3 regions of the Leifsonia sp. NPDC102414 genome follow, and region 1 is predicted to be linked to each of the others. Evidence: predicted binding sites of a transcription regulator. Region 1 holds the regulator's gene; each other region holds the start of a gene.

Evidence for each region. Region 1 encodes HrcA, which represses chaperone genes, less so after heat shock. Its sites were predicted from a motif close to TTNGCACTCGNNNNNNNCGAGTGCNAA; they were not measured.
Region 2: the regulator HrcA is predicted to act here: its motif matches at 6,454-6,480, upstream of groES (co-chaperone GroES).
Region 3: the regulator HrcA is predicted to act here: its motif matches at 3,541-3,567, upstream of groL (chaperonin GroEL).

What each region holds. Positions count from the first base shown of each region.
Region 1 is NZ_JBIWKN010000001.1:765,447-774,960, reverse strand. Features, by position in the region: gene ACIRCZ_RS03640 (PhoH family protein) at 1-426, opposite strand, end outside; gene ACIRCZ_RS03635 (histidine triad nucleotide-binding protein) at 416-769, opposite strand; gene ACIRCZ_RS03630 (16S rRNA (uracil(1498)-N(3))-methyltransferase) at 793-1,533, opposite strand; gene dnaJ (molecular chaperone DnaJ) at 1,541-2,647, opposite strand; gene hrcA (heat-inducible transcriptional repressor HrcA) at 2,676-3,695, opposite strand; gene ACIRCZ_RS03615 (DUF4870 domain-containing protein) at 3,853-4,455, shown strand; gene ACIRCZ_RS03610 (DUF4870 domain-containing protein) at 4,599-4,979, shown strand; gene hemW (radical SAM family heme chaperone HemW) at 5,075-6,301, opposite strand; gene ACIRCZ_RS03600 (DUF1990 family protein) at 6,303-6,950, opposite strand; gene ACIRCZ_RS03595 (hypothetical protein) at 7,177-7,713, opposite strand; gene lepA (translation elongation factor 4) at 7,719-9,514, opposite strand, start outside.
Region 2 is NZ_JBIWKN010000004.1:258,272-267,785, reverse strand. Features, by position in the region: gene ACIRCZ_RS16670 (GuaB3 family IMP dehydrogenase-related protein) at 1-415, opposite strand, end outside; gene ACIRCZ_RS16665 (MalY/PatB family protein) at 460-1,605, shown strand; gene ACIRCZ_RS16660 (ABC-F family ATP-binding cassette domain-containing protein) at 1,615-3,303, opposite strand; gene guaB (IMP dehydrogenase) at 3,416-4,918, opposite strand; gene rarD (EamA family transporter RarD) at 5,007-5,978, opposite strand; gene groES (co-chaperone GroES) at 6,065-6,361, opposite strand; gene ACIRCZ_RS16640 (SAM-dependent methyltransferase) at 6,513-7,703, shown strand; gene ACIRCZ_RS16635 (DUF4190 domain-containing protein) at 7,780-8,439, opposite strand; gene tsaD (tRNA (adenosine(37)-N6)-threonylcarbamoyltransferase complex transferase subunit TsaD) at 8,657-9,514, opposite strand, start outside.
Region 3 is NZ_JBIWKN010000001.1:1,627,903-1,637,416, forward strand. Features, by position in the region: gene ACIRCZ_RS07775 (sensor histidine kinase) at 1-570, shown strand, start outside; gene ACIRCZ_RS07780 (hypothetical protein) at 653-1,732, opposite strand; gene groL (chaperonin GroEL) at 1,876-3,495, opposite strand; gene ACIRCZ_RS07790 (cold-shock protein) at 3,682-3,885, opposite strand; gene ACIRCZ_RS07795 (LytR C-terminal domain-containing protein) at 4,060-4,608, opposite strand; gene ACIRCZ_RS07800 (DUF3263 domain-containing protein) at 4,623-4,916, opposite strand; gene msrB (peptide-methionine (R)-S-oxide reductase MsrB) at 5,086-5,487, shown strand; gene ACIRCZ_RS07810 (nitroreductase family protein) at 5,490-6,041, shown strand; gene ACIRCZ_RS07815 (DMT family transporter) at 6,025-7,002, opposite strand; gene ACIRCZ_RS07820 (hypothetical protein) at 7,108-7,233, opposite strand; gene ACIRCZ_RS07825 (dihydrolipoamide acetyltransferase family protein) at 7,292-8,647, opposite strand; gene ACIRCZ_RS07830 (alpha-ketoacid dehydrogenase subunit beta) at 8,644-9,514, opposite strand, start outside.

The DNA of each region.
Region 1 (9,514 bases):
CTGCTTCTGACCGAGCGTCTTCGGCCGGATCGCCTTGCCGCGGGCGGTGAGGATCGCCTGGCTCAGCACATCCGACGGACTCAGGCCGAGGCCGGTGTCGAGCATCTTGGCCGAACTCGTCACCTCGGCCGGGCTGATCTCCTGGCCGTTGCGCACCATCAGCAGCAGTTCCTCGATCAGGCGGCGCGCAGCATCCACCTGTGCCGGGTCACCGGTGAGTGAGATCTCGTTGCCGCGCACATGGACGCTGACCTGCGGGTACTGCCGCTCCAGAGTGGTGAGCAGGCGGTCTTGCGGGCCGAGCAGCCGCACCATCTGCACGCCGTCGACGTGCAGGCGCGCCTCGGACGCGGCCGCCGATTCCGTGGCAGCCGCTGCCGTGGCTTCCGGTTCTCCCGCTGCAGGCGTTGATTCGCTAGTCGGCAAGGCTTCCTTCCTCGAGCTCTCCGCTCAGAACGTGGGCATGAACATGGAACACGGTCTGTCCCGCATTCGCCCCTGTGTTGAAGATCAAACGGAAATCGCCGTCCGCGTGTTCCTCGGCGAGTCGTTTCGCCGTCGCGACCAGCTCGGCGAGCAGCGCCGGGTCGCCCGCGGCGAGCTCCACGACGTCGCGATACTGCTGCGTCTTCGGCACCACCAGCAGATGCACGGGCGCCTTGGGCGCGATGTCGCGGAACGCGATGATGCGCTCGCCGTCGTAGACGATGTCGGCCGGGATCTCCCGCGCGATGATGCGCGTGAAGATCGAGGGCTGCTCGGTTTCCATGGTTCCCATCTTAAGCGCGCCGTCTACCAGCGACCGATGGATGCGTTCAGCACCGCCAGAGCTGCCGGCCCGGCGGTCGACGTGCGCAGCACTGTCGCGCCCAGGCGCACGAGCTCTGCCCCTGCGTCGCGGAACGCGTCGAGCTCGGACGGAGCGATGCCGCCCTCCGGGCCGACCACGAGCACGAGGGGGCGGCCATCCAGGGCGGCCTCGCGCACTGCGTCGGTCAGCTTCGCCTCGGCGTCCGGCTCGAGCACCAGCACGCGCGCATCTGCGCACAGCGCGGCGACCTGCGTGGTCGTGGCCAGTTCGCCGACCTCCGGCACCCAGGCGCGGATCGACTGCTTCGCCGCCTCGCGCACGATGGTCGCCCAGCGCTCGCGGCCCTTGGCGACTTTCTGGCCCTCCCACCGGGAGACGGAACGGCTCGCGGCCCACGGGACAACCGCATCCACCCCGAGCTCGGTGGCCGCCTGGATCGCGAGCTCGTCGCGGTCCCCCTTGGCGAGCGCCTGCACGAGCGTGATCGCCGGCGCGTGACGCTCGACGCGCTGCACGTCGGCCACGTCGATGGTGAGCGCGGTGTTCGTCGCCTCGACAACCTCGCCGCTCGCAACCAGACCGCGGCCGTTGCCGATCATCACGGTCTGGCCCGGCCGCGTGCGGTTCACCGTCGCAGCGTGCTTCGCCTCTGACCCCGTGATCGACAGGCGTTCGCCGACCGCGGCGTCGGCCAGGTCTTCGCGCAGGTAGAGGGAGCTCATCGCAAGGTCAGACGTTCAGGAAGCGGTCGCGCAGCTTCGCGAACAGCCCCTGCTGGAACCGCGCGAGCGACGGGTCGTCCTGCTTGTGGGTCGCGGCGAACTGCTTGATCAGCTCGCGCTCCTTGTGGTCGAGCTTGGTCGGGGTGACCACCTGGATACCCACCCGCAGGTCGCCGCGGCCGTTGCCGCGCAGGTGCGTGATGCCGCGGTCCTTCACCGTGATGATGTCCGCGCTCTGGATGCCAGCCTTCAGCTCCAGCTTGATGTCGCCGTCGAGCGCCTTCACCGTTGCGGTCGTACCGAGGATCGCATCCGTCATCGCCACTTCGAGCGTGCAGAGCAGGTCGTCGCCGTCACGGCTGAACACGTCGTGGTGCTTCACCTTGATCTCGAGGTACAGGTCGCCGTTCGGGCCGCCGGCGGGGCCGGCCTCACCGCTGCCCGGCATCTGCAGGCGCAGGCCGGTGTCGACGCCGGCGGGGATGTCGACGGGGACTGTGCGACGGGCGCGCACGCGGCCCTGGCCCTGGCAGGTGACGCACGGGGTGGCGATGACGGTGCCGTAGCCGCGGCAGGTGCCGCACGGCGTCGAGGTCATCACGTTGCCGAGCAGCGAGCGGACCGACCGCTGGATGCTGCCGGTGCCGTGGCAGATGTCGCAGGTGACCGGCGCGGTTCCCGGCTGGCAGCACGAGCCGTTGCAGGTCTCGCAGACGACGGCCGTGTCCACCTCGAGGTCGCGGTGCGTGCCGAAGATGACCTCGTCGAGGTCCACCTCCACGCGCAGCAGGGCGTCCTGGCCGCGCTCGCGACGCGACTTGGGGCCGCGGGACTGGCCGCCACCGCCGAAGAAGGTCTCGAAGATGTCGCCGAAGCCGCCGAAGTTCTGGCCTCCCCCGCCGAATCCGGCCTGCGGCCCGAGGTCGTACTGCTCACGCTGCTGCGGGTCGCTGAGCACGTCGTACGCGTGGGTCACCAGCTTGAAGCGTTCTGACGCCTCGGCGGACGGGTTCACATCTGGGTGCAGCTCACGGGCGAGGCGACGGTACGCCTTCTTGATCTCGTCGGGGGTGGCGTTGCGCTCAACGCCCAAAACTTCGTAGTGGTCGGCCACAGACGGCTTATCCTTCGTGTTCGTTGTCTTATTCGCCGAGCAGGCGGGAGAGGTAGCGGGCCACCGCTCGCACGGCGGCCATGTTGCTCGAATAGTCCATGCGGAGCGGGCCGAGCACGCCGAGACGCGCCAGCTCCGACCCGGATGCGGTGTAGCCGCTCGACAGCACGGAGGTCTCCGCGAGCCCGAACGACGCGTTCTCGCGGCCGATGCTCACCGCCACCCCGTGCTGATCGCCCGCCATCTCACCGAACAGCTTCAGCAGCACCACCTGCTCCTCGATGGCTTCAAGGACGGGGTAGATGCTCCCGGAGAAATCGTGCTCCGTGCGCACCAGGTTCGCGGCGCCCGCCATCACGAGCTTGTCCTGACGGTTGGCAGCGATCTGCTCCATCAGGGCGGAGGCGACGGGAGCGACCAGCGCCTGGGTGCGCTCGGTGAGCGCATGAGGGAGCTGGGCGAGCCTGGCGGCGGCGTCGGCGAGCGGAAGGCCGGCCGCAGCGCCGTTGATGGCGCCCCGGATCTCCGCGACGTCCTCGTCGGACAGCTCCGCCGCGAGTTCGATGGTGCGCTGCTCGACGGCGCCGGTGTCGGTGATCAGAACGCTGAGCAGCCTCCGCGGAGCCAGCGTGACCAGCTCGATGTGCCGGATGCGCGACCGCGACACCGACGGGTACTGCACGAGGGCGACCTGGTTGGTGAGCTGGGAGAGCATCCGGACGGTGCGCGCGAGAACGTCGTCCAGGTCGGCCGACTCACCGAGGAACACCTCGATGGCCTGGCGCTGCGCCTGACTGAGCGGACGCACCTCGGCGAGGTGGTCGACGAACAGGCGGTAGCCCTTGTCCGTCGGCACACGACCGGACGAGGTGTGCGGGGCGGCGATCAGGTCTTCCTCTTCGAGAGCGGCCATGTCGTTGCGGATGGTCGCGGCGGAGACGCCGAAGGAGTGGCGCTCGACGATGCTCTTGGAACCGACCGGCTCCCGCGAGGCGACGTAGTCCTGCACGATGACACGCAGCACTTCGAGGCTCCGCTCAGAAACCATCCGACCCGCCTCCCGAAGACCCTTAGCACTCGCTGAACCTGAGTGCTAATCATAACGCGCTGACACGCCCACGCGACCATTGCCCCACCGCGAGCGGCGGCAGTACGGTATGCGCACAGGTTCGATTCGTACGATCCGCGAACGAAAGGCTCCGACCATGAGTGACCCGAACCAACCGCCGGTCGATCCGGCAGGCGGCGGCGTCCCACCGCAACAGCCGAACGTACCCCCGCAGCAGCCGACAGGCCAGGTGCCGTCGCAGGCGCCGCAGCAGCCGTACGGCGGGCAGGTGCCTCCGCAGCAGCCGTACGGTCAGCAGCCGCCGCAACAGCCGGGCCAGCCATACGGCCAGCAGCCAGGCCAGCCGTACGGTCAGCAGCCCGGCCAGCCGTACGCGGCGCCCGCCGCACCGCTCGACCCCACGCAGGACAAGCAGTGGGCATCGTTCGCCCACCTCGGCGGCATCCTCTGGATCCTGCCGTCGCTGATCATCTTCCTCGTGTTCAAGGACCGCGGGCAGCTGACCAACCAGGAGTCCAAGGAAGCGCTCAACTGGCAGATCACCTGGATCATCGTCTGGGTCGCCTCCCAGATCGTCGGCGCCGTGCTGGCGTTCACCGGCTTCGGCTGGCTGATCTTCGGGCTGCTCATCCCGTGGATCCTCTACGTCGTCAACCTGATCTTCTCGATCCTCGGCTTCGTCAAGGTCAACGGAGGCGGCACATACCGCTACCCGGTGAACTTCCGCTTCATCAAGTAGCCCGTTCCGCTGCGTCGAAGACGCCGAGAGACTCCGTGTCTCTCGGCGTCTTCCCAGTTTCGGCACGTTTGCCCTACTGTTATGGCTGACGATCCCGTCCACGACCCCGTCCGCCCCCAGCGGGCGAAGCCAAGGAGAGAACAATGTCCGCAACGCCCCCGCCGCCGCCCAGCGCACCGTACGGAGGCCAGTCCCAGCAGCTCAGCCCCTCGGATGAGAAGCTCTGGGCGACGCTGGTCCACATCGGTGGCATCATCTTCAACTGGATCCCGGCCCTCGTCGGCTACCTCGTCCTCAAGGACAAGGGACCGTTCGTCCGCGCGCACACCGCGACCGCTCTGAACTTCCAGATCACGATCTTCATTGCGTACATCGTCGGCGGCATCCTGTCGATCGTGTTCGTCGGCGTGATCATCATCGCCGCGGCCGCTGTGTTGAACATCGTCTTCAGCATCATCGCCGCGATCAAGGCCAACCAGGGTCAGTACTACGTGTACCCGGTGGCGATCAAGTTCGTCAGCTAGCACCACGCGCCACGAACTCCCCGCCTCAGGACCTCTGTTCCGAGCCGGGGCGTTCGTCGTTTCGGGGTGCGCGTTCCCGGCTGCTCGGGATGCGGTCAGTCGTCGAGCAGGCGGCGGACGACGGCGTCGGCCAGGAGGCGGCCGGAGAGCGTCAGCTCGATCGTCCCGCGGAGCGCTGCACGCGCATCCACCAGCCCGTCGGCGATGAGCCCGGCGACGGCCGTGCGTCCGTGCTGGTCGAGCTCGGCGGTGGCGATGCCGTCCCTGATGCGCGTGAGCAGCAGCACGCGCTCGACCCGCCTCGTCTCCGCATCCAGGGTCTCGCGGCCGGCAGCGGGCGACTCCCCCGCCAGCACTCGGCCGGCGTATGCGGCCGGATGCTTCACGTTCCACCAGCGGACCCCGCCGACGTGGCTGTGCGCGCCGGGTCCGACGCCCCACCAGTCGTGTCCCTGCCAGTACGCGAGGTTGTGCCGCGACCGGTGGTCGTCGTCGCGCGCCCAGTTGCTGACCTCGTACCAGCCGTATCCGGCGTCGGCGAGGCGCGCATCCGCCAGCTCGTACATGTCGGCCTGCAGGTCCTCGTCCGGTTCCGCGACCTGACCGGACTTGATCTGCCTGGCCAGCTTGGTCCCGGTCTCCACGATCAGCGAGTACGCCGAGAGGTGGTCGGGGCGGCAGGCGATCGCGGAGTCCAGCGACCGCTCCCAGTCCTCCAGCGACTCGCCGGGCGTGCCGTAGATGAGGTCGAGGCTCACCTGAAGCCCTGCATCCCTGGCCCACTCCACCACCAGCGGCACGCGCTCAGGGTCGTGGGTGCGCTCCAGCGTCGCCAGCACGTGCGGCACGGCGGACTGCATCCCGAACGACACCCGGGTGAACCCGGCGTCGGCGAGGCTGCGCAGGTAGGCGGCGTCGACGGAGTCCGGGTTGGCCTCTGTGGTGACCTCGGCGCCGGATGCGAGCCCCCACGCATCCCGGACGGCGGCGAGCATCCCGGCCAGATCCGAGGCGGGAAGCATCGTCGGCGTTCCTCCACCGAAGAACACGGTGGACGCCTCCCTGGCGGGAAGCCCGCTCAGCTCCAGTGCGCGGGCGGCGAAATCGACCTCCCGCTGGGCGTGGCCGGCGTACTCGGACTGCGAGACGCCGCGCAGTTCGGTCGCGGTGTACGTGTTGAAGTCGCAGTATCCGCAGCGCACCCGGCAGAACGGAACGTGCAGGTACACGCCGAACGCGCGCTCGGCGACGCCGTCGACCACGGAGGTTGGCAGGAGGCCGTCTGCGGGAGCAGGGTCGCCGAGAGGAAGAGCGCTCGGCACCTCAGGCCGCCCTGGCGGGAAGCAGCGACCGCAGGTACTTCGCGGTGTAATGACGCTGGGCGAGTCGCAGAATCGGCGACACGAGCCGGTAGAACGCGGTCGACGGCCGGTAGAACGCGCGCAGCACGAACCACACGGACCCGTCGTCGCGCAGCTCGACCAGGAACGCCTCCTCGCCGGACTCCGGGTGGCCGTGCAGGGTGCCGTACGCGAACCCGGCGCGATGCTGCTCGTCGATGACGTAGACGACACGGACGGGCGCAGACACGTGGACCGGCCAGAACGGGATCTTCAGCACGGCGGTCATGCCGTTGGCGATGTACGGCGACCCGTCGTCCGCGAAGATCGCCTCCGACGGCCGGTGTTCCTGCATCTTCGCCGGGGTGCCGTCCGGGTTGAACACGACGCCCTCGTACTGAACGCCGGTGCCCTCATGCGTCTCGGTGACCTTGATGCCGCTCCCCCGCTGCACCCCCCACGTCATCAGGGCGGTGACCGTGGATGCGAACCGCTCCTCCCCGCTGCCGATCCGCGCCTGACGGATGAACGACTTGTAGCCCTTCGGCGGGTAGTAGAGCAGGTCGGGAGCCTGCGTGCCACCGACCGCACCGTAGGTGACGGGCTGATCGGTGAACGTTGAGCGACGCATTGGTGCTACTTCTCTTCCTCACTCTGTGTGCCCAGTCTCCAACGGGTGGAGCCAGACGACAACTCTACTTGGCGCGCGCCACGCGGGACGAAATGGGGCGGGGTGAGGGCGTGAGGTAATGAGCGCGCGTCGCGCTGCCCGTCATCCCACGAGCTGCCGCGGTGAACAAGCCGAATCGACACGACCAGTACGCAGCGGCGCCGAACGCGTGCGGAGTGCGTGTCGTTCAGTCCGGGCGGGCGAGCGACTTCGCATCCGATGCGCCGCGGCCCGCGCGCACCTTACGTCGCGCGTGCTCCGCATGGATGAACGCGCTCGAGCTCGGCAGCCAGAGCAGCACCGTCGCGGCGATGCTTGCGGCGTCAAGCGCCAAAGTCGGGGAAGGTTCGGTGAGGGACAGTATGGCTGTGAGACCGACGAGAACAGTCAGAAGAATACGCGCCCACACCCGACCGCGGAACACCAACCAGCCGCAGAGCACGGGAAGCTCGGAAATCACCAACGCGACGAGCATCAACCCCACCCCGAGCGCGACGGTCGTCCCCACCATGGCGGGAATCCTGACCTCGAAGACACCCTTCGCCTCCAGGGTGTGCGACGCACGAGCCGCGAAGTCCTGCCAGTCATGGGTCGCAAATGTCACGATGAACTGCACGGCGACGACGAGGCCGACCAGCAGGAGGAGCGCCACAGCGACGCGAAGGGGCGCCGGCGGTGTTTCGCGCTGCCGACGACCGTCGCGGCCCATCAGAGAACCGGACACCGAGCCTACTTCTTGTCCTTCTTCTCCACGTCGCCGGACAGGGCGGCGATGAACGCCTCCTGGGGGACTTCCACGCGGCCGACCATCTTCATGCGCTTCTTGCCCTCCTTCTGCTTCTCGAGGAGCTTGCGCTTGCGGGTGATGTCGCCGCCGTAGCACTTCGCCAGCACGTCCTTGCGCATCGCGCGGATGCTCTCGCGGGCGATGATGCGCGCACCGATGGCCGCCTGGATGGGGACCTCGAACTGCTGACGCGGGATCAGCTCGCGCAGACGGCCGGTCATCAGGACGCCGTACGCGTACGCCTTGTCGCGGTGGACGATCGCGCTGAACGCATCCACCTGCTCGCCCTGGAGGAGGATGTCGACCTTCACCAGGTCGGCCTCCTGCTGGCCGGTGGGCTCGTAGTCGAGGGAGGCGTAGCCGGCGGTGCGGCTTTTGAGCTGGTCGAAGAAGTCGAAGACGATCTCACCGAGGGGCATCGTGTAGCGGATCTCGACACGGTCCTCGCCGAGGTACTCCATGCCGAGGAGCGAACCGCGGCGGCTCTGGCAGAGCTCCATGATGACGCCGACGTAGTCCTTCGGTGCGAGGATGGCGGCCTTCACCATCGGCTCCTCGACCTTGGCGATCTTGCCGCCGGGGAACTCGCTCGGGTTGGTGACCGTGATGACCTTCTTGTCCTCGGTGGTCACCTCGTAGATCACGCTGGGCGCGGTGGTGATGAGGTCGAGGCCGAACTCGCGCTCCAGGCGCTCGGTGACGATCTCCAGGTGCAGCAGACCGAGGAAGCCGCAGCGGAAACCGAAGCCGAGGGCGACGGAGGTCTCGGGCTCGTAGACGAGGGCCGCATCCGACAGCTTGAGCTTGTCGAGCGCTTCGCGCAGTTCCGGGTAGTCGCTGCCGTCGATCGGGTACAGGCCGGAGAAGACCATCGGCTTCGGCTCCGTGTATCCAGGGAGCGCATCCGTCGCCGGTTTGGCAGCCGATGTCACGGTGTCGCCGACCTTGGACTGGCGCACGTCCTTCACGCCCGTGATCAGGTAGCCGACCTCGCCGACGCCGAGCCCCTTCGACGGTGTGGGCTCCGGGGCGGAGACGCCGATCTCGAGGATCTCGTGCGTCGCCCGTGTCGACATCATCTGGATGCGCTCGCGCGGCGACAGCGTGCCGTCGATCATGCGCACGTAGGTGACGACGCCGCGGTAGCTGTCGTAGACGGAGTCGAAGATCATGGCGCGCGCAGGAGCGTCCTTGACGCCGACGGGCGCGGGGATGAGGTCGACGACCCTGTCGAGCAGCGCGTCGACGCCGATGCCGGTCTTGCCGGAGACGCGCAGGACATCCTCCGGCTTGCCGCCGATGAGACTGGCGAGCTCGGCGGCGTATTTGTCAGGGTCGGCGGCCGGCAGGTCGATCTTGTTCAGCACCGGGATGATCGTGAGGTCGTTCTCGAGAGCGAGATACAGGTTCGCGAGCGTCTGCGCCTCGATCCCCTGAGCGGCATCGACCAGCAGGATCGCTCCCTCGCACGCCGCGAGCGACCTGGACACCTCGTAGGTGAAGTCCACGTGACCGGGGGTGTCGATCATGTTCAGGGTGAACGCCTGGCCGTCGTCGTCCGCCCAGGGCATCCGGACGGCCTGGCTCTTGATCGTGATGCCGCGCTCACGCTCGATGTCCATTCGGTCCAGGTACTGCGCGCGCATGTCGCGCTCGGCGACGACGCCGGTGATCTGCAGCATCCTGTCGGCCAGGGTGGACTTGCCGTGGTCGATGTGGGCGATGATGCAGAAGTTGC
Region 2 (9,514 bases), on a different contig from region 1:
GCGAGAGAGCGCCTGCGACCGTGACGCCGCCCTCGCGGATCTCGGCGAGGCGCGCGGTGACGAGCTCCGGCTTGATCGGCTCCGCGTAGATCTCCTGCATCCTGGCCGTGGCGTTCTCGGCGGACAGGGAGCGGATCTCGGCGAGCAGGGGCTCAGGGTCTTCGTAGCGGGTCCAGAGTCCTTCGAGGTCGAGGACGCCGAGGCCGCCGAGCTGGCCCATCATGATCGCGGTGGTCGGGGAGACGACCGAGTCCATGGGAGCTGCGAGGAACGGGATGGAGAACTGGTACGCGTCGATGGACCACGACACCGACACATCCTCGGGGTCGCGGGTGCGCCGGCTCGGAACCACAGCGATGTCATCGAAGGCGTAAACGCGGCGAGCGCGCTTGGCGCGCCCGATCTCAATCTCCATACTCACCCGTTCAGTCTATGGCGGAGGGCTGGCAGAGTGGTCTCATGACCGTCGAAGCCTCCCCGCTCTCCCAGCTCAGGATGCGCACCAGCGAGAAATGGCGCGCATATCCAGACGACGTCCTCCCGCTCTTCGTCGCCGAGATGGACTACCCGCTCGCCGAGCCGATCGCGGATGCGCTGCACGCCGCCGTCGCGCGCTCTGACACCGGATACATCGGGCCGGACGACAGGGCGAAGCGCGCGTTCGCGGGCTTCGCTTCCTCCTCCTGGGGATGGACGGTGGAACCGGAACGCACCCTCACGACCGCGGATGTGAGCGTGGTGATCGTCGAGTCGCTGCGACTGGCGATCGAGCCGGGCGACCGCGTCATCATCACTCCCCCGGTCTATCCGCCGTTCTACGAGTTCATTCCAGAGGCCGGCGGCGTGGTCGAGGAGGTGCCGCTGCTGTCGTCGGAGACCGACGGCTGGTCGCTCGATCTGGACGGGATCGAGCGCGCATTCGCCGGCGGCGCCAGGGCGTTTCTGCTCTGCAACCCGCACAATCCCCTGGGGCTGGTCCACTCGGCGGAGCAGCTCGCCGCGGTGGCCACGCTCGCTGCGCGCTACGACGCGACGGTGGTGAGCGACGAGGTGCACGCACCGCTGACCCACACCGACGCGACGTTCACGCCGTTCCTGTCTGTGTCCGCGGACGCGCGCCGCCACGGCATCGCCGCCCACGCCGCCAGCAAGGCCTGGAACCTCGCAGGACTCAAGTGCGCGCTCTTCGTGACGGCGGACGACAGGATGACCGACCGCATCCGATCGCTGCCGGTGGAGGTGGAGGTGCGCACTAGCCACTTCGGGCGCATCGCGACAGAGGCCGCATACCGCGACGGACGCGACTGGCTGGTGGATGCGCTGGCCGCGATCCAGGCCAACCGCGCGCTGCTCGGCACCCTGCTGGCCGACCAGCTCCCCGATGTGCGCTACCGCGAGCCGCACGCGAGCTACCTCTCCTGGCTGGACCTGCGCGGGCTCGGCTGGGGCGACGACCCCAGCGCCCGCATCCTGTCGGAGGCGAAGGTCGCGCTGAACCCCGGCACCGACTTCGGAGCGCAGGGCGCCGGGTTCGTGCGGCTCAACTTCGCGTGCTCGGCAGAGGTGCTGACCGAGGCGATCGCGCGCATCCACCGGATGCGCTGAGCCCGGATCTCAGCGCGCCCGCGCCACGCGCCCCTCGTCCCACACCGGCTCGTCCGCCTCGTAGACCTCGCCGTCCTCGCCGAACACCAGGAACCGGTCGAAGCCGCGCGCGAACCAGCGGTCGTGCGTCACGGCGACCACCGTGCCCTCGAAACCCGCCAGACCTTCCTCCAGCGCCTCGGCCGAGACGAGGTCGAGGTTGTCGGTCGGCTCGTCCAGGAGCAGAAGGGTCGCCCCTGACAGTTCGAGCAGGAGGATCTGCAGGCGCGCCTGCTGGCCGCCGGACAGCGACTCGAACGTCTGCTCCGCTGCGGCGGCGAGTCCGTAGCGGTCGAGAACGCGGCTGGCCGCCTCTCGCGGCATCCCGTCTCTGCGGTCGTCGCCGCGATGCAGGATGTCCAGCAGGGTCCTTCCTACCAGCTCCGGATGCTCGTGGGCCTGCGCGAAGAGCCCGGGCGCCACCCGCGCGCCGAGCTTCGCAACGCCCGTGTGCGGAACGGGTGCTCCGGCGACGTCCGCAGACGCGAGGTGCCCGGCGGCAGGGTCGGGGTCCGTCCCTCCCGCCGCGAGAAGCCGCAGGAAGTGCGACTTGCCTGAGCCGTTGGAGCCGAGCACCGCGACCCGCTCGCCGAACCAGATCTCGGCGTCGAACGGGCGCATCAGCCCGGTCAGTTCCAGGCCGTGGCACTCGACGACGCGACGTCCTGTGCGCGCACCGGTGAGGCGCATCCGCACGTTCTGCTCGCGCGGGCGCGCCTCTGGCGGGCCGGCCTCCAGGAACTTCGCGAGCCTGGTCTGCGCCGCCTGGTACGCCGAAGCGAGATCGCTGTTGTACTTCGCCTTCTCTTTGAACCGCAGCACCAGCGCTTTCAGCTTGGCGTGCTCCTCGTCCCAGCGCCTGCGCAGCTCCCCCAGCCTGGCCATGCGCTCCTCGCGCGCCGCGTGATAGCCGCCGAAGCCGCCGCCGTGCGTCCACGTGGTGTTGCCCGCCGCGCCGAGCTCCAGCGTGACGATGCGGTCGGCGGCGCTGGCCAGCAGCTCGCGATCGTGCGAGACGAGCAGGACCGTCTTCGGCGTCGAGCGCAGCTGGTCTTCCAGCCAGCGTTTGCCAGGCACATCCAGGTAGTTGTCCGGCTCGTCGAGCAGCAGCACCTGGTCAGGCCCGCGCAGCAGCGCCTCCAGCACGACGCGCTTCTGCTCGCCACCGGAGAGGGTCCGCACGGTGCGGAGCCTGGCGCGCTCGAACGGGATGCCGAGGGCGGCGACGGTGCAGTGGTCCCACAGCACCTCGTGCTCGTACCCGCCCGCATCCGCGTACTCGGCGAGCGCCGTCGCATAGCGCAGCTGGGTGTCCGTCTCGTCGCGCACGATGATCGCGTCCTCGGCGGCGATCAGCCGCTCGGCCGCCCCGCGCACCGTAGGCGGAGCCACCTGGATGAGCAGGTCGTGCACGGTCCGGTCGTCGCGGACGTGCCCGACGAACTGATCCATCACCCCGAGCCCTCCGTCGATGGCCACCACGCCGGAATCCGGCCGGAGCTCGCCGCGGATGATGCGCAGCAGGGTCGACTTGCCCGCACCGTTCGCGCCGATCAGCGCGGAGACACGGCCGTCGCCGACCCGGAAGCCGACGTCGTCGAGCAGAGGCCGTCCGTCGGCGAGGGTGTACGAGACACCGGCGACGTCGATGTGACCCATGAGGAGAACTCCTGATCTGGATGCGGACAAAGCCTTCCAGAATAGACGAAACCGCCGCCCACGGGGAGGGGACGGCGGTTTCGTTCAGCGGAGTGACCCGGCGTAGCCGAGCTCAGCGTGTGTAGTTCGGCGACTCCACGACCATCTGGATGTCGTGCGGGTGCGACTCCTTGAGCCCTGCGGGGGTGATGCGCACGAACTTGCCGCGCTCCTTGAGCTCGGGGATGGTGCGGGCGCCGACGTAGAACATCGACTGACGCAGGCCGCCGAGCAGCTGGTATGCGACGGCCGACAGCGGGCCGCGGTACGGCACCTGACCCTCGATGCCCTCGGCGATGAGCTGCTCGTCGCTCGGAACGTCCGCCTGGAAGTAGCGGTCGCGGGAGTACGAGGTCTTCTTGCCGCGGGTCTGCATCGCACCGAGCGAGCCCATGCCGCGGTAGTTCTTGAACTGCTTGCCGTTGACGAAGACCAGGTCTCCCGGCGACTCCGAGGTTCCGGCGAGCAGCGAGCCGAGCATCACGGTGTCCGCACCGGCCACGAGCGCCTTCGCGATGTCGCCCGAGTACTGCAGACCGCCGTCGGCGATCAGCGGCACCCCGGCCGGGCGCGCGGCGAGCGAGGACTCGTAGACCGCGGTCACCTGCGGAACACCGACACCGGCGACGACGCGGGTGGTGCAGATGGAGCCGGGTCCGACGCCGACCTTGATCGCGTCAGCGCCGGCGTCGATGAGTGCCTGAGCGCCGGAGCGGGTGGCGGCCTGGCCGCCGATCACGTCGACGTGCTTGGCGCGCGGCTCGTGCTTCAGCCTGCTGATGATGTCGAGCACGCCGCGGCTCTCTCCGTTGGCCGTGTCGACCACGATGACGTCGACGCCGGCGTCGATGAGGGTCATCGCACGCTCCCAGCCGTCGCCGAAGAAGCCGATCGCTGCGCCGACGCGCAGCCGGCCCTCGTCGTCCTTTGTGGCGTTCGGGTACTTCTCGCTCTTGTCGAAGTCCTTGACCGTGATGAGCCCGCGCAGGCGACCGTCGGCGTCGACCAGGGGGAGCTTCTCGATCTTGTGCTCGGCGAAGATGGCGACCGCGGAGTCCGGGTCGATGCCGACAGGAGCGGTGATCAGGGGCATCCTGGTCATCACGTCGCGCACATAGGTGGTGGTGCGCTCGAACGGCGACACGAAGCGCATGTCGCGGTTGGTGATGATGCCGACGAGGGTGCCGTCCGCCTCGACCACGGGGAGGCCGCTGACGCGGAACTGGCCGCAGAGCGCATCCACTTCTTCTACGGTGGCGTCCGGGGTGGTGGTGACGGGATTGGTGATCATGCCCGACTCGGACCGCTTGACCTTGTCGACGTGCGCCGCCTGGTCTTCGATCGAGAGGTTGCGGTGCAGGATGCCGATGCCGCCCTGCCGCGCCATGGCGACGGCCATGCGGGACTCTGTGACGGTGTCCATCGCGCTCGAGAGGAGCGGAGCGGAGACCGAGATGCGCTTGGTGAGCCGCGAGGAGGTGTCGACCTCACTCGGGATGACGTCCGTGTACCCGGGAAGGAGCATCACGTCGTCGTAGGTCAAACCGATGAAACCGAACGGATCCGACTGATCCATTTCACCCCTTAGTCGTTGCGGAGTTGGAAGAAGTCCGCCGCCACCAGCGCCTGCGGATAATCAATCGTAACGGCAGAACCCTGGTGGTTTATTCCACGGTCGCGACGTCGAGTTCCGCAGCTTTCCGGCCGGAGCGGCTGGCGACGATCATGTCGACGCACAGGATGAGCAGTGCGAACCACACGATGGCGAAACCGAACCAGCGCTCTGGCGGCATGGCCTCGTGCAGCACCACCACGCCGACCAGGAACTGGATGAACGGGGCGAAGTACTGGATGAACCCCATGTAGACCAGCGGCAGCCTCCGCGAGGCAGCGGCGAAGAAGAGGAGAGGCACGGCGGTGATGACGCCGGTACCGACCAGCGCGATCGTGTGCCAGACGCTGACCGTGCCGAGCGTGACGCCGACCGTCGCCCCGACCACGACGAGCTGTACGATGGCGACGGGGGTCAGCCACATGGTCTCCAGGGTCAGCCCGGAGACCGCATCCACTGCCCCACCGACGCGCTTCTTGATGAGGCCGTACAGTCCGAACGAGAAGGCCAGGATGAGCGCGATCCACGGCATCGAGCCGTAGCCGATCGCCAGGACGACCACCGCGATCACGCTCACGCCGACCGCCACCCACTGCGCGACCCGCAGCTTCTCGCGCTGCACGAGCACGCCGAGGAAGACCGTCACGATCGGGTTGATGAAGTACCCGAGCGCCGCCTCGACGACATGGCCGCTGACCGTCGCGAGCACATAGGTCTGCCAGTTGACGTAGATCAGCGCTCCAGCGACGCCCATGGTGAAGACGACCCGCTTGTTCAGCAGCAGGGAGCCGAACGCGCGCCATTTCCTGGTGACCGTGAGCAGGATGGCGCAGAAGACCAGCGAGAACAGCACCCGCCACGCGACGATCTCCCACGCGCTCGCCGGCACGAGCGACAGGAAGTAGATGGGCAGGATGCCCCAGAGGACGTACGCGGAGATGGCGTAGACGAGACCGGAGCGACGGTGTTCGGACAGGGGCTTGGCGGTGACGGGCTCGCTCTGTGATGTTTCGCTCTGGGGCACGGAGTGATCCTACGCGCGACGAGGGACACGGAGAACGACGAAGGCCCGGATGCGCGTGCGCATCCGGGCCTTCGAACAGCCTGTCGTCAGCGGACGACGACGGCCAGAACGTCGCGAGCGGAGAGGACGAGGTAGTCCTCTCCACCGAACTTGACCTCGGTTCCGCCGTACTTGGAGTAGATCACCTTGTCGCCGACGGCGACGTCGAGCGGAACGCGGTTGCCGTTGTCGTCGATGCGGCCGGGGCCGACGGCGACGACTTCGCCCTCCTGCGGCTTCTCCTTGGCAGTGTCGGGGATGACCAGACCAGATGCAGTGGTCTGCTCAGCCTCGACCTGCTTGATGACGATGCGATCCTCGAGCGGCTTGATGGAGACCGACACGGTTGACCCTCTTTCCTACAAACACAGGCGTGAACAAAGACGTGAGTTAGCAGCCTCATAGTGAGAGTGCTAACACGAGTTTAGAGGGTGCGTTAGCAGTCACGCAACGTGAGTGCCAAGAGGGTGACGCGGAGGAGGTAGCGTGAGTCGCATGGACCGGTCGGAACTCGTCGAGCTGCTCTCCACCGAGGGGCTGCGGCTGCTCGATTCGCTTCCGCCGTACCACTCGGAGCGCGACGTGCTCCGGATGGTCAGCGACCTGCGCAAGGCAGGCCACTCCCCCGGGCTGGTCGCCGCCGTGCTCACCCAGGCCAAGCTCCGCTCGAAGGCCACGGCCAAGTTCGGCGACTTCGCCGAGCGGATGCTCTTCACAGAGGCCGGGCTCGAACAGGCGACCAGGCTGCCGGTCGCCGCCCGGCACGCCGGACGCTTCCAGTCGGCGGGGCTCGAGCGCGTCGCCGACCTCGGCTGCGGCATCGGGGGCGATGCGCTCGCCATCTCCGCGCTCGACATCGAGGTTCTCGCCGTCGACGCCGACGAGGTCACCGCCGCGATCGCCAGCTACAACCTCGCCCCGTTCCCCCGCACGACGGTGGAGCACAGGAAGGCGGAGGACGTCGACCTGCGCTCGTTCGACGGCGTCTTCCTCGACCCGGCCAGGCGAACGGCAGGGCACGGCCAGACCTCCCGTCTCACCGACCCGGACGAGTACTCCCCATCCCTCGGCTTCGCCTTCGAGCTGGCGACGGGACGGTCCGTCGGCGTCAAGCTCGGACCCGGCCTCGACCGCGACCTCATCCCCTCCTCCGCTGAAGCCCAGTGGGTCTCGGTGGACGGCCAGGTGGTCGAGATGGGCCTCTGGTTCGGTGTGCTCGCGCGCCCTGGCGTCGGCCGCGCCGCCCTGGTAATCAGAGGCGACGAGGCCAACGAGCTCACCGCGCGCGCTGACAGCGACGACGAGGCGACCGGCGGGCTCGGCGACTACCTCTACGAACCGGACGGCGCCGTAATCCGCGCCAGGCTGATCGGCGACCTCGCGCGCAGCGTCGACGGCCGGATGCTCGCGGACGGCATCGCGTACATCACCTCGGACACCCTCTCCACCACACCGTTCGCCACGGCTTTCCGCGTGATCGAGACGCTGCCGTTCAACGAACGCGACCTGAAGCGCGCCCTCCGCGAGCGCGGCATCGGCACCCTGGAGATCAAGAAGCGGGGCGTGGATGTCGACCCTGCCACGCTCCGCAAGCGCCTCTCCCTGAGCGGCTCGGCGTCCGCGACCTTGCTGCTCACGCGCGTGGCAGGCAAGCACACGGCGATGCTGGTGGAACGCATCCACTGACCCGATCGACTGGCCGGAGACGACGATGGGCCGGGACACGCTCGCGCGCATCCCGGCCCATCGGACAGCCGGAGGATCAGTATCCGCTGTAGTAGTTGCTGCTCGCGCTCACGGCGATGATGAAGATGATGATGACCACCCAGATGATCACAGAGAACAGCACACTGACGAATCCGGTGATGATGCCGGTGAGCCAGAAGCCCTTCGCGGCCGGTTCCTTCCTCTTGCCGATGAAGCCGAGGATGATCGCGGCGACGCCGAACGGGAAGCCGATGCCGTAGACCCAGCCGAGCACGACGCCGATGATGCCGCCGACCATCGACAGGATGCTCAGCGTCGGGGACTTGGCGGGCGCCGCGTACGGCTGCGCGTATCCGGGGGCAGGCTGGCCGTATGCGGGCTGGCCGTATGCGGGCTGGCCGTATGGCTGCTGCTGGCCGTACGGCTGCTGCTGGCCATAGGGCTGCTGCTGCCCGTACGGCTGCTGGCCATACGGCTGCTGCTGGCCATACGGCTGCTGCTGCCCGTACGGCTGCTGCTGACCGTACGGCTGGCTCGGTGCCTGCGGCTGCTGGCCGTAGCCCGCGGGCGGAACGGGCGCCGCCGGGGGCACGGGCGCTGCCGGCGCCTCGGGCGGGACGGGAGGAACCGCGCCGGTCTGCGCCTCTCCGGTCGGCACGTCGCCGCTCTGTGCGTTGGGGTCCACCGGCTCCGCCGGCACGTTCGGATCGGTCATGAGACCCATCTCCTTCAATCCTGAGAAATTCCTGTAACGCAGCCAATGCTGGCAGCGCGTGCACAGGGGTGTCAACGACAGTCCCCCATCGGCGCCCCCTCGAACCACCATACCGATCGGGATGCGCCACCGTGAGCGTCCGCACAGGAATGGGGACCGCAGTACCACTCGGTCCGGCGGCCGCGCGATACCTCGGTCGTATCCGCGCCCCCGCAGGTCAGCGCATGACCTGGATCTCGGTGACAGGGAGGGTCGAGTCCGCCGAGAAGCCGAGGGTGCTCGGCTCGTGACCGGCCATGATCAACTGAGCGCCCAGAGCGGCGATCATCGCCCCGTTGTCCGTGCACAGCGACAGGGCGGGGATGCGCAGCTCGACCCCCGCGGCCGTCGCCCGCTCCTGAGCCACCTGCCGAACCCGCGCGTTCGCGACCACTCCTCCGCCGAGCAGCAGCCGAGGGACGCCGTGGTCGGCGCAGGCGGCGAGCGCCTTGGTGATCAGCACATCCACGACGGCCTCGCGGAACGAGGCGGCGACATCGGCGACGGGCACGGGCTCTCCCGCATCCTGCCGCTGCTCGACCCAGCGCGCGACCGCGGTCTTGAGCCCGGAGAAGGAGAAGTCGTACCTGTGGTGCTCCAGGTCTTTCGGCTTGGTCAGGCCGCGGGGGAACCGGATGGCCTTCGGGTCTCCGTCGACGGCGACCCTGTCGATCTGCGGCCCGCCGGGATACGGCAGCCCGAGGACGCGCGCCACCTTGTCGAACGCTTCGCCCGCCGCGTCGTCGATGGTCTCGCCGAGCAACTCGACGTCGGTCACCAGGTCGCGGACGAGCAGCAGCGAGGTGTGGCCGCCGGAGACGAGGAGCGCGATCGTCGGCAGCTCGACGGGGTGACCCTCTCCGCCGTGGGCGTCGAGGAGGTCGGCTCCGACGTGGCCGACCAGGTGGTTCACCGCGTACAGCGGCTTGCCGAGCGACAGGGCGAGCGCTTTCGCCGCACCGACGCCGACCATCAGCGCGCCGGAAAGCCCCGGCCCGCTAGTGACGGCGACTGCGTCGACGTCGGCCAGGTCGAT
Region 3 (9,514 bases), 860 kb from region 1:
GACACGGTGCCGATGCCCATCCAGGACCAGTCGGCGCGGGTCAGCAACGCAACGGGGCCGATCGCGTTCGCCGGGGCGACGCTCGCGCGCCTGCGCCGCGGACGCGCCCGCCGCCCCGGCGGCACGGAGCCGACGCTGGTGACCACGGCGGAGAAGGTGGTGCTGCACCAGCCCGTCGCCGCAGAGCCCGCGATCGTGCTGGCCGAGGAGAACAAGCTGCGCCAGGTGGTCACGAACCTGATGGGCAACGCCCTCCGCTACACGGCGGACGGCACCCCCATCGAGATCATGGTGCAGGTGAACCACCAGACCGGCCGTGCCATCCTCGAGGTGCGCGACCACGGCGACGGCATCCCGCCGCAGATCAGGGAGAAGATCTTCCAGCGCTTCTGGCGCGCGGACACCTCCCGCGCCCGCGAGACGGGTGGCAGCGGCCTCGGCCTCGCCATCGTGTCATCGATCGTCGCGGCGCACCACGGCAGCGTCGAGGTCGTGGAGACGGACGGCGGCGGCGCCACCTTCCGTGTCTCCCTGCCGCTCGCCCCGTCGACGGCCCCTGCCGCCGCCTAGTCTGCGGGGAACTCGGCTGCCTAGCGCCGTGCCGCAGCGCGCTCTACCGCCGTGCGCTGCCGCCGTGCGCTACCCCGTGCGCTCAGTATGGTGAGAGCAGCTTCTGCGCGATCTGCGTCGCCGCCGCCTGGTTCGGCTTGCCCCAGGCGAGGACCTGGAGCCAGGAGCCGTCGTGGAGGACGTCGACGACGGTCATCCACGAGTCCTCGGTCTGGAAGCTCCACGTCGCCGCCTCGCCGGTCACGCCGTCGATGGTGAGCGGCGAGCGCGTCGTCACGTCCGGGGACGCGGTGGCTGCGGCGGTGAAGACGGTCGCGGCGTTGCTGAGCCCGGTGATCTCCACCGCCCACCTCGGCGCCTCGGTGTCGGCCGCCCGGTAATCGCAGCGGAATGCGCTGTCGAGTCGGTTGGCAGCCTCCCGCACGGAGAATGGAGGCGGGTTCGCGGCCGACGGATGTACGGTCGTGAGCCCGTACGCCGTGCCGAGCGCGGCGACGATCCCCGCATCGTCGCACGCCGGCCGGCTCGCGAGCTTCGGCGGAGCGGACGGGACCGGCGCCTTACCGAGCGCGGTGACCATCCCCTGAACGGCGGCATGGAAGGTCGGCTCAGCGAGGGCCGTGGCGGACGTCGCCGTGACGGCGAGCCAGGTGTCTCCCACGAGGACGTTCGTGCTGCAGGTCGTCGCCTGGCAGTTCCCGCCTCGCGCCTCGCCACCGGTGTATGCGGCGCCCGGTGCGGGCGTGGCCTCGTCCACGAGCTGCTGCCACGCGTTGCGCGCGTGCGGCAGCGTCTGCACGACCACGGACGGGTCCTGCTGATGATCGAAGCGCAACGGCCCCAGGCCGCCCCAGGCGCAGTACGAGCCGTTGGCGGCCAGAATGGGCCATGGACCGGAGTCTGCGTCTCCCGGCTGCAGGTCGATGAACGTCTGCGGCTCGCCGGATCCGCCCACCAGGGCGCGGACGGCGTCCGGAGTCGTCATAGTGTCACACGCCGTCGCGGCGACCGCCTGCGTCCCTGTCGGCGTCGCCGATGCCGTCGCGGAGCCGCTGGCCCCCGGAGCAGGCGCCGGAGCGCTGACGCAGCCGGACAGCAACGCCGCCAGCGCCGTCGCCCCGCCGACCACCAGTACTGCTCGCGACCGTGTGATCCCCCGCATGATTCCCCCCGAAGTACGTCTGAGTGCTCCCACAGTCAAGCGCACGCCGCATCCCGCAGCCAGCTGGTGCGCGTGACGGTTCGGTAACGACGAAAGAGGGCGCCTCCCGTGTGGGAGACGCCCTCTTCGCGATGCGTTAGGACTTAGAAGTCCATGCCACCGGTCGGGTCGCCGACCGGAGCAGCATTCTTCTCCGGCTTGTCGGCGACGACGGCCTCGGTGGTGAGGAACAGCCCAGCGATCGACGCTGCGTTCTGCAGAGCCGAGCGGGTGACCTTCACCGGGTCGTTGATGCCGGAGGCCAGCATGTCGACGTACTCGCCGGTCGCGGCGTTGAGGCCGTGGCCGACCGGGAGGTTGCGGACCTTCTCGACCACGACGCCGGCCTCGAGGCCTGCGTTGATCGCGATCTGCTTCAGCGGAGCCTCGATGGCGACGCGGACGATGTTGGCGCCAGTGGCCTCGTCACCCGTGAGCTCGAGCTTCTCGAAAGCGGTCTTGCCTGCCTGGATGAGGGCCACGCCACCACCGGCGACGATGCCCTCTTCGACGGCAGCCTTCGCGTTGCGGACGGCGTCCTCGATGCGGTGCTTGCGCTCCTTGAGCTCCACCTCGGTTGCAGCGCCGGCCTTGATGACCGCGACACCGCCGGCGAGCTTCGCCAGGCGCTCCTGCAGCTTCTCACGGTCGTAGTCGCTGTCGGTGTTGTCGATCTCGTTGCGGATCTGAGCGACGCGGCCCGCGATGGCCTCCGGGTCGCCTGCACCCTCGACGATGGTGGTCTCATCCTTGGTGATGACGACCTTGCGTGCCTGACCGAGCAGGTCGAGGGTGACGTTCTCGAGCTTGAGGCCGACCTCCTCGGAGATGACCTGGCCACCGGTGAGGATGGCGATGTCCTGCAGCTGCGCCTTGCGGCGGTCGCCGAAGCCGGGAGCCTTGACGGCGACCGACTTGAAGATGCCGCGGATCTTGTTGACGATCAGCGTGGCCAGGGCCTCGCCGTCGACGTCCTCGGCGATGATCAGGAGCTGCTTGTTGGCCTGGATCACCTTGTCGACGATCGGCAGCAGATCCTTGATGTTCGAGATCTTCTGGTTGGCGATGAGGATGTACGGGTCCTCGAACACCGCCTCCTGGCGGTCCTGGTCGGTGACGAAGTACTGCGACAGGTAGCCCTTGTCGAAGCGCATGCCCTCGGTCAGCTCGAGCTCGGTGCCGAAGGTGTTCGACTCCTCGACGGTGACGACGCCCTCCTTGCCGACCTTGTCGATCGCCTCGGCGATGATGTCGCCGATGGTGGTGTCTCCGGCGGAGATGGATGCGGTCGCAGCGATCTCCTCCTTGGTCTCGACCTCCTTGGCGCTCGCGATGAGCTCCTCGGTGACGGCCTTGACGGCCTTCTCGATTCCACGCTTCAGGGTGATGGGGTCTGCGCCGGCGGCCACGTTGCGGAGGCCCTCCTTGACGAGCGCCTGAGCGAGAACGGTCGCGGTGGTGGTTCCGTCACCCGCGACGTCGTCGGTCTTCTTGGCGACCTCCTTGACGAGCTCCGCGCCGATCTTCTCGAACGGGTCGTCGAGCTCGATCTCCTTCGCGATGGAGACGCCGTCGTTGGTGATCGTGGGGGCTCCCCACTTCTTCTCGAGAACGACGTTGCGGCCGCGCGGGCCAAGCGTCACCTTGACGGTGTCGGCCAGGATGTTGAGGCCGCGCTCAAGGCCGCGGCGGGCGTCCTCGTCGAAAGCAATGATCTTTGCCATGGTTGTTTCTCGTCCCTCCCGGACGTCTGCGAAAGATGCGAACGGTTAGCACTCGATCAGATGGAGTGCTAAAGCGATTCTGGCACTCGTGCCCGTCGAGTGCAAGACGAGACGTCACGCTGGGGGCGGACGCACGAGAGCGCCGCCCCATTCGGGACGGCGCTCCACCAGGTTGGTTGCTGCGTGCTACGCCGGACGCACCGACTCAGCCTGCGGGCCCTTCTGTCCGCTGCCGACTTCGAATACGACCTGCTGACCCTCTTCGAGGACCTTGTAGCCGTTCATGTCGATGGCGGAGTAGTGGACGAACACGTCCTGTCCCCCGTCGTCGACGGTGATGAATCCGTAGCCCTTTTCAGCGTTGAACCACTTCACGGTTCCGTTCGCCATGCATTACTCCTATTGCTGTGTTTCGTAGCGACGGCCCATCACCGGCGCGTTGAATCCAGATACTAATGCTTTCAATGCATGCAATCACCAGCTATTTCGCGAAAAAGACAGGAAATGACCGGAAACCGTTAGAAGTTAAACAAGCCCGAAACAATACGGGACGCACCGAAAAGGTCAGCCCGTGAAGTTGCTTCCCAGCACCACTGTGATATCAGCCCCGGTCGCGGCGTAGTCCTGGGTCTCCGCCGTCGTGGCGCCGGGGAGCGCCTGGGCGACGCCGAGGGCGGCCCCGGCGTTCTTCGCATCCGAGTAATAGACGACGGTCTGGGTGAGGTCGGTCTTGTCCGCATTCGCGAGGGCGCCGACCTTGATGCCGGCGGCTGTCAGCTTGGTGCCTGCGGCCTGTGCGAGGCCCTCGGTCGGAGTGCCGTTGAGCACGTTCACCGTGAGGGCGGGGTCGATGGTCGGCACGATGGTCGGCGTCGGAGACGGCGTCGGCGTCTTCGACGCGGAGCTGGTACCCGGCGTGCCGTGGAAGGAGATGCTGCCGTTGACGAGCGACAGTCCGAAGACGCCGGCTCCGATCAGCACGACGGTGGCGAGTGCCGCCCAGCCGAAGCCGATCCAGCCTCGTCCCTTCGCGCGGGGTGCGCGGTGGGCTCCGACGCGGTTCAGGTCGTCCGGAATCGCGTCGAACCGGTCCTTGGGGTACTTCTCAGCCATCGTGTCGAGGGTCCTCAGTCGTCGGACGCGAGCGTCCGGGAGCTTCTGGCGGCCATTCTCGCCTCGCGCAGTCTGAGCAGGCGCTTGACGAGCATGGGGTCGTGCTGCAGAGCGGCCGGCTGGTCGATCAGTGCACCGAGCAGCTGATAGTACCGTGCCGCGGACAGACCGAACTCCTCGCGGATGGCCTGCTCCTTGGCGCCGGCGTGCCGCCACCACTGCCGCTCGAACGCGATGATGGCGACGTCCCGCTCGCTCAGGCCGTCAGGACGTTGGATGGATGCCCGGTCGTCTGCCGCGTTCGCCACCCTGGTCCCTTCATTCCTGTCGGTCGTGCGTCGCTGGTGCGTTCGCGGTTCATCCTATTTGCGGCTTTCTGTGTGTTGGCCTTCCGCCGCGCGGCGGTTCGCGGGACGAAACAGGGAACAGGCGCGGCCCCGCATCCGTTTAGTGTTGAGAACGACGAAAGGAACACGCATGGAGTACAACGTCGCCAAGAGCGAAGACGAGTGGCGCACAGAGCTCAGCCCGGAGCAGTACGCCGTGCTGCGCGAGGCGGGCACCGAGCGGCCGTGGACGGGCGAGCTGCTCGACGAGAGCCGCGCAGGCCTCTACACCTGCGCCGCCTGTGGAGCGGAGCTCTTCAAGTCGGGCACCAAGTTCGACTCCGGATGCGGCTGGCCGAGTTTCTACGAGTCGGTCCGCCCGGACGCCGTCCAGCTCCTCGAGGACAACAGCCTCGGAATGGTCCGCACCGAGGTCCGCTGCGCGAACTGCGGGTCGCACCTCGGCCACGTCTTCGACGACGGCTTCGGCACCCCGACCGGCGACCGCTACTGCATGAACTCGCTCTCCCTCAACTTCACCGAGGGCGAGTAGGAGTGTCCAAGCTCGTCGACGCTGTCGCCTCCCGTCGCTCGTACTCGCGAGTGACGGAGGCGGCGCCGACCCACGAGCAGCTCCTGCCGCTGATCGCGGCGGCGGGACGGGTGGCTGACCACAGCTCCCTGCACCCGTGGCGCGTGATCGAGCTCCGCGGAAACGCGCGCTCCCGCCTGGGCGCCGCGTTCGCGAAGGATGCGCGCGCCTCCGGCTCCGACGCGGAGAAGATCGCGGCCAAGCCGCTGCGCGCGCCGCTCTTGCTGGCGATCGTCTCCGTGCGGACCAAGAGCGAGAAGGTGCCGGGCTGGGAGCAGGACGCCGTCGCCTCCGGGGTGGCGCACATCCTGAGCCTGCTGCTGCACGACGCCGGCTGGGGCGTGATCTGGCGCACCGGCCATCAGACCAGAGCAAAGGCTGTGCACAAGATGCACGGTCTGAAGAAGAACGAGCGCCTGCTCGGCTGGCTCTACGTCGGCGGCATCCCTGACGGCTCGAAGGAGAGCCACCGCAAGACCGTCGACCCCGAGCGCTACCTCACGACGCTCGCGTAGCCTGCCCGCTTCTGGCGGCGTTCCCCCACCGGATGCTCGCCACGGCGACCGCGACCAGCGCCAGCAGCGTGCCGGCGACCGTCGAGAACGCCACGGGATGCGCGGAGCTCGGCGCGAGCAGATCGAGCAGCAGCGCGGTGAGGAGCTGTCCGGCCACGGTCGCGAGTCCGAGCACGAGCACGCCGAGCACCCGGACCAACAGTGCCGCCCCTGCGATGAAGACGCAGCCGATCGCTCCGCCGACGTAGAGCCACGGCTCGGCGGGCAGCGACGTCGGCCAGCCGGCGATCGACGAGTGGACGACCATCAGGACCGCCAGCACGCTCGTGCCCACCACGAAGTTGATGAAGGTGGCCGTCAGCGCGCTCTCCGCGACGACGCGCACCTGACCATTGACGGCCTGCTGCCAGCCGACGCCGAGGCCGGCGATGAGCGGCAGCGCCATCATCCAGAGCGGGACACTGCCGCCGAACTGCGAGGAGACGGCCCAGCTGACGGCCGCGAGCGCCAGGGCGGCGCCGACGACGCGCGCCGGGGTGAGCGGCCGTTTTCCTCCCGCGCCGATGCCGATCATGTCGAGGACGAGGCCGCTGACGGTCTGACCGGCGACGATCGACACCGTGAACAGCGCGACGCCGAGCACAGCGGCGGTGAGCCCCTGCGACAGCACGAGGAACGCACCGGCGGCGCCGCCGCAGACGTACCACCAGCGCAGCTCTCCCCCGCGGAGGGCGCCGACGACCCTGCCGAGCCCGCGACGGCCGGCCGGTGCGATGGCGAGCGCGACCAGCAGGATGAGCAGGCCGGACCCGAAGGAGATGACGGCGGCGGTGAAGCCGTCTCCGATGCGAGCGCCGAGCTCCCCGTTGACGCGGGACTGCAGGGCGACGCCCGCCCCGCACAGGACGGCGAAGACGATGGCCAGCCACACGGGGAAGGCCCGTCTCCTGTCAGCACTCACCGAACAAGCCTAGATGCACGCGTGCGCAGGAACGGCCGTGCGCCCAGGCGCCGGCACGGCGGTCGGCACGACCCTTCCTGGCCGGCGACGCAGCGGACGCCGCGCTCAGGGAGCCGGCGCGTCGCCGTCCGCCGGGGTGGGATGCGGCAGCCAGGGGATGTTCTCCTCGGGCGCCACGTCCTTCTCGACGGACAGGTCGTAGTCGTCGTCTTCCGGCTTCTTGTCTGTCATGTCCGTCACAGTACGCCAGCAGGGTCACGCCGTATAGCGGGCGCGATCTGCTCGCAGCTCATGCCGGGGGCGCGTCCGCGAGCAGGGCGAGCGGCGACTCCATCGCGTCGGCGATGTCGCGCAGCAGCCCGGCTGCGACGCCCCCGTCCGTCACCCGGTGGTCGAAGACCAGCGAGAGCTGGGCGATGCGCCGTGGGACCACGGCGCCGTCGACCACCCAGGCGCGCTCGATCATCCGGCCGATGCCGAGGATCGCGACCTCCGGGTGGTTGATGATCGCGGCGCTGCCGTCGACGCCGAGGCTGCCGTAGTTGTTGATCGTGAAGGTCGAGCCGGTGAGCTCGGCCGGGGCGAGGCCACCGGCCCGGGCGTCGCGCGTGAGCCTGTCGAACGCGCCGTCGAGCTCTCGGATGGTCATCCGGTCTGCTCGGCGTACGACGGGGACGACGAGTCCGCGCGGGGAGTCGACGGCGAAGCCGAGGTTGACACCGTCGAAGGTGTCGATGCCGGCGCCGTCCGCGGTGACCCGGCCGGCCAGCTCTGGACGGCGCGCGAGCGCTGCCAGCGTGAAGCGGGCGACGAAGGACAGCAGCGACGGCGTCCGGTCGCCGAAGCGAAGGCGGCGACGCGCATCCCACAGCTCGGTGACGTCCACGTCGACCCAGACGGTCGCCTCGGGGATCTCGGAGCGGCTGCGGGTCATGTTCGCGGCGACGGTGCGGCGGAAGAGCGAGAACGGGGTGGATGCGCGGAGCGCGAGCCCCGTGCGCTGGTCGACGGTGGGCGCAGCGGCGGGCGCTGCAGCGCGCGCTGCAGCGCGCGCGGAAGCCGGGGCGACGGCAGCAGCAGCGGGCGCCGCAGCGGCGAACGCCTCCTCCACGTCGCGACGGGTGATGACGCCGCCCTCCCCGGTCGCGCGAACGGTCGACAGGTCGATGCCGTGGGTGCGCGCCAGCGTCCGGACGACGGGCGAGATCACGGGCACGGGTCCGGAACGAGCGGGCACGGACACGGCGGTCGCCGTCACCGTCGAGCGGCGCACGCGGCGACGGCCGGAGCGGTGCAGCTCTGTCGTGCCGTAGCCGACGAGCACGTGGCCGGAGCCGGCCGTGCTCGTCTGGTCCGGCGTGCGCTGGTTCTCGGGCGCGCTCTGCGGCTCGTCCTGTGTGCTCTGCGGCTCGTCCACCTCGATCAGCGGGGCGCCGACGGCCAGCGCCTCGCCCTCCTCGCCGTGCAGCGCGGCGACGGCGCCAGCGAACGGCGACGGCACCTCCACGACCGACTTGGCCGTCTCCACCTCGGCGATGGGCTGGTCGACGGCAATCACGTCGCCGACCGCGACCAGCCAGCGCACCAGCTCCGCCTCGGTGAGTCCCTCGCCGAGGTCCGGCAGCCGGAAGACCTGCGCGCTCACGCGTCCTCCCACTGCAGGTCGTCCACCGCGTCCAGGACGCGGTCGACCCCTGGCAGGTAGAACCGCTCCAGCTTGGGCGGCGCGAACGGGGTGTCGAATCCGGTCACCCGGCGAACGGGCGCCTCCAGCACGTGGAAGCAGCGCTCGGAGACCCGTGCCGCGATCTCGCTGGCCATGCTGGCGAAGCCAGGCGCCTCCGCGATCACCACGGCACGCCCCGTCGAGCGCACAGCGGCGCAGACCGTCTCGTCGTCGAACGGCACGAGGCTGCGCAGGTCGACCACCTGCAGGCTGCGCCCCTCCTCCTCTGCGGCCTCCGCCGCGGCGAGCGCGACGGGCACGCTCGGGCCGTATGCGATCAGCGTCGCGTCCGTGCCCTCCCTGGCGATGCGGGCTCGGCCGAGCTGCGGGATGGGAGCGGCGAGGTCGACCTCGCCCGTGGACCAGTAGAGCTTCTTCGGCTCCAGGAACACCACGGGATCCGGCGACGCGATGGATGCGCGGAGCAGCCCGTACGCATCCTGCGGCGTTGCAGGCGACACCACCGTCAGCCCCGGCGTGTGCGCGTAGTACGACTCGGACGAGTCGGAGTGGTGCTCGACCCCTCCGATGCCGCCCGCGTACGGGATGCGGATCACCATCGGGAGCCGCACCGCCCCCTTGGTGCGGTTGCCCATCTTGGCCACGTGGTCGACGATCTGCTCGAACGCCGGGTACGCGAACGCGTCGAACTGCATCTCGACCACCGGGCGCATCCCGTTCATGGCCATGCCGACGGCGGTGCCCACGATTCCGGCCTCCGCGAGCGGGGTGTCGAAGCAGCGGGCCTCGCCGAACCGGGCGGCGAGGCCGTCGGTGATGCGGAAG